2 regions of the Paenibacillus sp. 1A_MP2 genome follow, and region 1 is predicted to be linked to the other one. Evidence: riboswitches for the same ligand, from Rfam matches in the RefSeq annotation. Region 1 holds a riboswitch; the other holds the start of a gene.

Region 1 (4,425 bases):
GTAATTAAACCCCAGGCGATAAATGCACCCATGTTCGGCATAACCATACCACTCAGGAAACGTCCAAACTTCTGAACGCCGACCCGTATTCCTCCGCTTTTTCCGGACTTTGCGTCCACTGAACTCATACTAAAAACCTCCTCAACATATTAAACCTTAATTCCACTGAATTTTGACACGATGATCCAGACGAACGAAGGTACAAATCTGTAATAAATCTTAATTTCACAACCATATCGTAAATGAAAACGGTATCTTCTACAACGAAATGAAAACCTACTTCCGTCATGAACGTTGATGACAAGATTTAAATTTGAAGGATTGTCCCATTTTGAACCTTGTATAAGGAATGGAACCTGTTATTCCCTTTCCTGTATCATACCCACGAATTACCCCATTTTAATGACAAATAAAATTGTAAATTTATTCAATTTTAATGAGCAGTTTCTATCTCATTCAGGATTGATGATGAAACACGTTAGGGTGTTATTCATTTCATTCAAATAATCTGAAATACTCTAATAACAACGGCAAAAAGCGCAATTGCTCAGCCCGTTACAGGTGAGACAATTGCGCCTAAGTATTCTCCGGATTAGCAGGATTACCATCCGGATCTATAATCAATCGATTCATTCTTTTTAAGTTAAACGGCATTTGGCCTGAGGCTGAAATTCAGTCTCCAGCGGAAAATGCAACCCTAGTTTTATTCCGTATGTTTACGATACGCATCCGCATTCATCAATGTGGACAGTGCTGCTGTCAAATCGCCCTCAACACGGATTTCGATCATCCAGCCTTCTTCATATGGAGAGTTATTAACTAGCTCCGGGGAATCCTGCAATGCCTCATTTACAGCAACAATTGTTCCACTTACAGGAGAAAACAAATCCGAAACGGTTTTGACGGATTCAATTGTTCCAATGCTGTCTTCCGCCTTTACATCCGATTCAAGGTCAGGCAATTCTACAAACACAATGTCACCCAGCTGATGCTGCGCGAATTCGGTAATGCCAATACGTACGGTATCCTCCCTACGGTCTGCACCCATTCGTGCTCTTCACTGTACAGGAAATCACTTTTTAATTCGCTCATCGATATCCGCCTCGCTTTTCATTAATGAGTGCATGCGCTTCTTTGACCTTAACCTTTTTCCCAAAACATAGCGTATGATATTTTAGATTCAAATGTCAAGATACCTTACAATTTATTTGACTTTCTTCCTTATATGCCTGTAACTCCATTGGGCTCTCTCTACATATAATGGTGAATATTAGAAAAGTAAGCGTGCTCTTTAAAAATATACGAACATTACAGAATCATATTGAAATATCATTCGGATTTTTTGTTGATTTCTATGATATCGTTCTTGACATCAATAGTCGATTCAGGCTTTAATGAGAGTAGTAAATATGTTTGTTGGTCTATGCATTACCCGCGGATGAATGTAAAGGGAGAGATTACCCTTGACACCCGAATCAGGGTGTACATGCGGTAACGCCGAAGGAGTAAACCACCGACAAGCGGGAGGTGAATCTCTCAGGCAAAAGGACTTTTACGGGACGCAACTCTGGAGAGCATCTATTCGCCCTGTGTGGGCGTTAGGATCACCCAAGGGGAAACCTGCTGCATCATGCGGCGGGGTAACTCTCAGGTACCAAGGACAGAGCCTAAGAATACAGCGTGCTTCTGGCATGCCGGTTCTTTGGCCTGTCCTTTTCCTTTTCCCAAAAAAACGAAAACAGGTTATAGAGCGGCGCTGCCTATAGCGTCCTTACCTTACTTTTATAATTAAATGTTGATGCCAGATTCATTGATCCACGGTTAGACACTCGGCCGGTTGACGGCCCATGACGAGGTGATTGGATGTCCGATTTGCTTAGAACCCCACTCTTTCCACTCTATCAGCAGTATGAAGGCGTACGATGCATTGATTTTGGTGGCTGGGAGCTCCCGGTACAATTCAGCGGAATTCAGAAAGAGCATGAAGCGGTACGAGAACGTGCCGGATTATTTGATGTATCCCACATGGGTGAATTCACCGTACAAGGTGAACACGCGGAAGCTTTTTTACAGCACATGACGACCAATGATGTAACAACACTCGTTCCCGGTCAGGCTCAATACACGTTAATGTGTTATCCGGATGGCGGCGTGGTCGATGATCTGTTGATCTATAAACTGAAAGACCAGCATTATTTGCTGGTGGTTAATGCCTCCAACATCGACAAGGACTGGTCATGGCTGCAGCAGCACATGTCGCCAGGCGTAACGATGACTAATGATTCCGAACAAACGGCGCTGCTTGCCCTGCAAGGCCCACTTGCTGTGGATATTCTCGCAAAGGTGACAGACACTGATGTGTCTTCGATTGAGCCTTTCCGTTTTGTACCGAATGCAAAGGTATGTGGCGTTACTTTACTGTTATCCCGCACCGGATATACGGGTGAAGACGGATTTGAGCTCTATGTTCCTGCCGAACAGGCCGCTGTGGTCTGGAACGGATTGATGCAGGCGGGAGAAGGTTACGGACTCGTTCCGACCGGACTGGGTGCCCGGGATACGCTGCGCTTTGAAGCCAAGCTTCCCCTGTATGGACAGGAGCTGTCTGCAACCATCTCGCCGCTGGAGGCTGGCGTTGGCATGTTTGTGAAGCTGAATGCCGGGCCGTTTATCGGACATGAAGCCTTGTTGCAGCAAAAAAATGATGGGCCTGCCCGCAAGCTGGTCGGCATCGAAGTGCTGGAGCGTGGTATTCCCGCCCCCATTATCCGATATACGCCGAAGGCGTACAGATTGGTGAAGTAACCACAGGCACCCAATCCCCTACGCTAAAACGCAATCTGGGGCTGGCCTTGATTGACAGCAAATATGCTGCACTGGGTACCCCGCTGGAGATTGAGATTCGTGACAAGAAACTGAAAGCCGAGGTCGTGAAGACCCCTTTTCATAAACGGACACGTGCGCCAAAGACACCTACTCAAGGAGCTGATCAAGCATGAGCAAGCACCGCTATATTCCCATGACCGAGCAGGATCAGAGTGCCATGCTGGCAACCATCGGTGTGGAAACAATTGAGGATCTGTTCCATGACATTCCACAGGAGATTCGCTATCAGGGTGAACTGCCTGTTTCCTCCAAACTGGATGAATATGCACTCACACGTCATATGTCAAAGCAAGCGGGAGCCAATGCCAACTTCGAGACACACGCCAGTTTCCTGGGTGCAGGCATTTATGATCACCACGTTCCTTCCGTCATTAATCATGTCATCTCCCGTTCCGAGTTTTATACTGCCTATACTCCTTATCAACCCGAGATCAGCCAGGGAGAATTACAGGCGATTTTCGAGTTTCAATCCTACATCTGTGAGTTAACAGGCATGGCTGTAGCCAATGCCAGCATGTACGATGGCGCGACTGCATTCGCAGAAGCAGGCAATCTTGCCGCAGCGGCAACCCGCCGCAAACAGCTGATTGTGTCACGTACCGTGCATCCCGAATCCCGTCAGGTATTGCAAGCTTATGCACATGGCCTCAATCTGGAGATCGTTGAGATTGGGTATCAAAATGGTGTAACAGACTGGGATGCCCTGCAAGCCGCTGTGTCCGATGACACCGCAGCCGTCATGATCCAGAGCCCGAACTTCTTCGGCGCCGTGGAAAATGTAAAACAGGCCGCAGATCTTGCGCATGCGCACAAAAGCCTGCTCGTGGTCAGCGCCAACCCGCTATCGCTGGGTCTGCTGGAAGCCCCAGGCAAGCTGGGTGCTGACATCGTCGTTGGCGACGCACAGCCCCTTGGTATCGCCGCTTCACTTGGCGGCCCGACATGCGGATATTTCGCCGTATCCCAGGCTCATATGCGCCGGATTCCTGGCCGAATTGTAGGCCAGACAACGGACCGCAACGGAAAGCGTGGTTTTGTACTCACGCTGCAAGCACGTGAACAGCATATTCGTCGTGAAAAGGCGACGTCCAACATCTGTTCCAACCAGGCTTTGCTCGCACTGAGTGCCTCTGTCTATATGTCCATCATGGGTAAACAAGGTATGATCGATGTCGCTGATTTGAATTTGCAAAAGAGCCATTATGCCCTGAACACACTTACCGCAATTCCAGGGGTCTCTCTACGTTTACTGCACCAACGTTTAATGAGTTTGTTATCCAACTGCCTGAAGCAACAAATGTGGATGCCCTGCAACTGAAATTACTCGATGCCGGCTTCATTGGCGGGTATGAACTTGGAAGAGAGTATTCCGAGCTCGCCGGACATATGCTCATTGCCGTTACCGAACGACGCAGCAAGGAAGAGATAGACGAATTCGCACGTGTATTGGAGGGATCGCTGTGACTCAGGAAACGACAACAAAGGCAACTTCAGGAACAGGACAACCGGAAACAGTAACCTCAGTCTCCACTTCGGGCC
Region 2 (4,425 bases), 4.7 Mb from region 1:
GATCATCCCAGAGATATATACCGATAGCCCCGCCTTGGATCAAACGGGAGTACGACCTGCCTACGGCTCGATCAAAGAGAATCTGGTCATGTTGGAGCAACTGGAGGAAGGCGTTAGACGTGGCATCTTTACTCCTGAAGATTTCGATCTGATCCGTGAGACGTTTGAGAACATTAACCGGCAACTCGAAACGTATCCTCACACTGCCGAGACTTGGGGAGTGATTCACGCGGATATTACCCGCGGCAATCTGCTGGTGACGGATCAGGGCATATCCATGATTGATTTTTGTTTATACGGTTATGGCTACTATCTCTTTGATGCCGGAGGGGCAGCTACGATTTTCAATCGGGAGGAACGGGATATCTTCCTATCGGGTTATACGGAGCAGGCAGAACCACTGACGAAGCGTGATATTCGGTTAATGGAAGGATTCATGCTAATCTTTACGTTTGGCTATTTCGCATTTCAGATGGAGAATGAGTCAAGGTACGAATGGATGAAAGAGCGAATGCCTCTTATTTGCAGCAAATTTTGCAGACCCTATGTACACAATGAGAGCATCTTCTATGAGTTATAATTTGTGATTTCTGTTGGGTGGGAAGCGCTATGAATAACATTCATGAAAAAAGAGTTGCTTCGAAGATTCCGTCTGGTGGCTGGAAGCATGCCGGATTGCTACTTGGCGGAGTGGGCATATCCAATCTAGGTGACTTCATATATATTGTGGCGATTAACCTGATGGTGCTGAATATGACACAGTCCCCAGCGGCAGTCGCAGGGTTATGGATTATCTCGCCAATTGCTTCGGTGTGCACGAAGTTATGGTCAGGCAGTCTGATTGATCGTTATGATCAGCGGCAGCTGATGATTGGTGCCGATATGCTGCGGGCATTGTTGGTGGCGATGCTCCCCCTGATTTCCAGCCTATGGATGATGTATACAGTGATGTTTCTGATCAGTATGTCTTCCTCCATATTTGTCCCTTCCTCTCAGGTGTACATTACCCGGCTGGTACCTGCTGAACGGCGCAAGCGCTTCAACTCTTTGCAAGCCTTAATCAGCTCAGGTGCATTTATTACCGGCCCGGCAGTCGCGGGAGTGATGCTGATTTATTTATCTCCGGCTGCAGCCATTTATGCCAATGCGGTTTCCTTTGCTGCTTCTGCTGTGATTCTATTGTTTCTTCCCAAATTGGGCATTGGAGAACAGAATCAAGGGACGGGAAACAGGCTGACACCTCGGTTGATTGCCCAGGATTGGAGGGCTGTACTGAGCTTTAGCCGGAAGTCGAGCTACGTGGTCGGTATATATGCCCTGTTTCAGATCATTCTGGTGGTCGGCATGTCGCTCGATGCCCAGGAAGTGGTGTTTATCCGTCAGGTGATGAACCTGCCTGAATCGCAGTACGGAGCTTTGATGAGTATCACCGGGATTGGTTATTTGGCAGGCTCCATGCTGGTTTGGCTGTTCGCCAAACATGTGCCGATCCGTCACATGATGGGTGGCGGTGTGCTTCTGGTCGCACTGGGTTATTTCCTGTTCGCCCGTTCGTTCTCGTTTGAACTGGCGGCGTTTGCTTTTATTCTGCTCGGTCTGTGCTCGGCACTGGCGAATACGGGCCTGGTTACCTTTTATCAAAATAATATCCCTGTCGGTCTGATGGGCCGAGTGAGCAGTATACTTGGATTGGGGTTAAGCGTGCTGCAGGTGGTTTCCATTTTGGTTGCAGGCGTGGTGGCAGAGCAGTTGTCGCTTCGTATGGTATATACGGTTGTATCTGGAGTGATGGTGCTGGCAGCGTTGGGATTGTGGGTGACGAGCATGTTTCCTTCCCGAAGCAGGTTTTATGATGAACCGGCGAAGCCCAACTCGATGGTGGGGTGACAGGCAGAAATCCGGCAATTCTAGTACAGAATAATGGTTGCCTGAATACCCGAACCGTTCTGTGGATCTTAACATAGATAGTACTAACCACAGATATTGCTCATAGAAAACAAACAAATGTATACGCTTTCTAAATGAAACGCATTAACACATTCATGTGATAAAAGTTTACAAATCGTTGGTTCATCCTGTTTATAAAATGGAAAAAAGTAAATATTCACAAAGAAATCGTTAAGTTTGTTGACACTGATCTTCCGGTCGATTAATCTTAATGAGAAAGTAATAAAAACTTCAATTATCGTTCTGGTACACGATCAGAATGGTTCCATACAAGCGAATGATAGCGAGCGGGAGAGTCCTGGGCATGCCGAGTAAAAAGGCAGCTGTCGGGCACCGAAGGAGCAAGCTGCTACGCACCCGGCGCAGTGGTTAATCTCTCAGGTAAATGTACCATCGTTGGACGCAACTCTGGAGAGTGCGCGATATGCGCCACCCAAGGGGTATATGGTCAAGCAGCACGGTGTGCAGGGGACATTACCTGTGAATACAGGGCATGCATCAATCCGCCGCGCTTCTTATCATGAAACTCTCAGGTATCGAGGACAGAGAGAGGGCCTTAAGGCCTTCTTCTGTCCTTTTCTTATGTCATCATTCAGTAATAAAGGAACATTATGGGTGTAGGTCTGGATGAAAATGACGATTATAAATGGAGGGTTTGCGATGCGTTTTAAAGACGTTTTTTCAATTATTGGTCCGTCCATGACAGGTCCATCAAGTTCACATACGGCTGGAGCAGCAAGATTGGGTCGAATTGCCCGTCAGTGGTTGGGGTGCACGCCTGAACGTGCCCGATTAACGCTGTACGGCTCCTTCGCCGATACGTATCAGGGGCATGGTACGGATCTCGCATTGATCGGTGGCCTGCTTGATTATGTGACGGATGATCCACGGATTCCGGATGCAGAGCAATATGCAGAGGAAGCGGGTATGGAGGTAGAGTTTTTTACAAGTGGTCTGCCTGCTCCTCATCCTAATACGGTCAAAATTGAGTTATGGCACGGAGACCGCGAATGTTCACTAATCGGTGCTTCCATTGGTGGTGGTAGTGTATCGGTACATGCATTGAATGATTTTCGTGTACAGATCAGCGGAGAGTTTCCGACACTTGTGCTGCGCCATTCGGACAAAGCAGGGGTGCTCGCCTCCGTAACCTCCACAATCAGTTCGTCAGGTGTGAACATCGGGTACATGCAAGTGGATCGGAAAGCGCGGGATGGTGAAGCACTGACGGCGATGGAGATGGATGGTGTGCCGAATCCTGAGATGTTAAACCGTCTGCGGTCGCTGGATCATATGCTGGACATTCGCGTGATTGATTTGAAGAGAGGGGTCGAACCGGATGCGGTTTAAACATCTACATGAACTGAATACCATCTGTACAGCAGAGTCCAAAACCATTGCCGAGCTGATGATCGAAGAGCAGGTTCAGGAGACGAATATCCCGAAAGCGGATGTTGTGCGGCAGATGTCGGATTACTATCAGGTGATGAAGGAAGCTGTTCACAAAGGGCTGACAGAAGATACGACATCACGCAGCGGCTTGACTGGCGGAGACGGCAAAAAAATGGCCGAGTACATTCGTAAAGGCGAGACTTGCTCTGGAGATGCATCTGCACTAGCCATGGCGTATGCCCTTTGTGTATCGGAAGTGAACGCATCCATGGGCCGAATCGTAGCGACACCGACAGCCGGTTCCTGTGGTATCATTCCAGGTGTATTTATCAGCTCCCAGGAGCGTTTTGGCTGGAGTGACGAGCATCTGGTGAACGGTCTGTTCTGTGCGGGAGCGATCGGTTATGTCATTGCCAACAATTCATTTATTTCCGGTGCCGAGGGCGGCTGTCAGGCTGAAGTGGGTTCTGCCATCGGCATGGCCGCTGGAGCGATGGTGGAGCTGCGTGGAGGGACGCCGGAGCAAGTGGTTCATGCAGTAGGTCTTGCGTTAAAAAACACATTGGGCCTTATCTGCGATCCCGTCGCAGGCCTCGTGGAAATTCCGTGCATCATCCGTAACGGACTGGGTGCCGTAACCGCGTTGGCTGCGGCCGACATGGCGCTGGCCGGGGTACGAAGTGCCATTCCGTCTGACGAAGTCATTGATGTCATGCTGGAAGTAGGCAGTGCCATGCCAAGCAGGCACCGTGAAACGGCCCAAGGTGGGCTGGCTCAAACACCAACGGGACGGAAAATGATGGAGAAGCTCGCCAAACCGAAGGCGAAGCGTGCAGAGCCTGAAGTTGAAGCAGAGTCTGAGTCCCCTGCTGAAAACAAACCTGAACCTAAGGCATGACAACCATGAACGAACATGAACTGAATTAACTCGGAGTCTGGATCATAAACGTCGATGCTGCTCCCATCTTGATATGAAAGCCGATACGAATTCTTCCTGATGAAGAGGCGTATCGGCTTTTTTGCTGTTCCAACAAAGAAAAAAATAAATAGGTATTGACGTTTATATATCGATTAGATATATTATTA

What was found. Region 1 has a riboswitch for glycine ahead of gcvT (glycine cleavage system aminomethyltransferase GcvT). Riboswitches for the same ligand answer to the same signal wherever they lie in the genome.
Region 2: linked by a shared signal. The riboswitch ahead of sdaAB (L-serine ammonia-lyase, iron-sulfur-dependent subunit beta) and the one ahead of gcvT (glycine cleavage system aminomethyltransferase GcvT) in region 1 are both predicted to bind glycine.

The regions. Positions count from the first base shown of each region.
Region 1 is NZ_JBQQCS010000001.1:2,044,057-2,048,481, reverse strand. It holds gene ACTWJ7_RS10135 (PTS mannitol transporter subunit IICB) at 1-128, opposite strand, end outside; partial or broken gene gcvH (glycine cleavage system protein GcvH) at 704-1,092, opposite strand; glycine riboswitch at 1,439-1,562, shown strand; glycine riboswitch at 1,566-1,666, shown strand; partial or broken gene gcvT (glycine cleavage system aminomethyltransferase GcvT) at 1,864-2,999, shown strand; partial or broken gene gcvPA (aminomethyl-transferring glycine dehydrogenase subunit GcvPA) at 2,996-4,350, shown strand.
Region 2 is NZ_JBQQCS010000001.1:6,755,785-6,760,209, reverse strand. It holds gene ACTWJ7_RS33180 (phosphotransferase enzyme family protein) at 1-580, shown strand, start outside; gene ACTWJ7_RS33175 (MFS transporter) at 610-1,887, shown strand; glycine riboswitch at 2,226-2,349, shown strand; glycine riboswitch at 2,354-2,495, shown strand; gene sdaAB (L-serine ammonia-lyase, iron-sulfur-dependent subunit beta) at 2,608-3,297, shown strand; gene sdaAA (L-serine ammonia-lyase, iron-sulfur-dependent, subunit alpha) at 3,287-4,237, shown strand.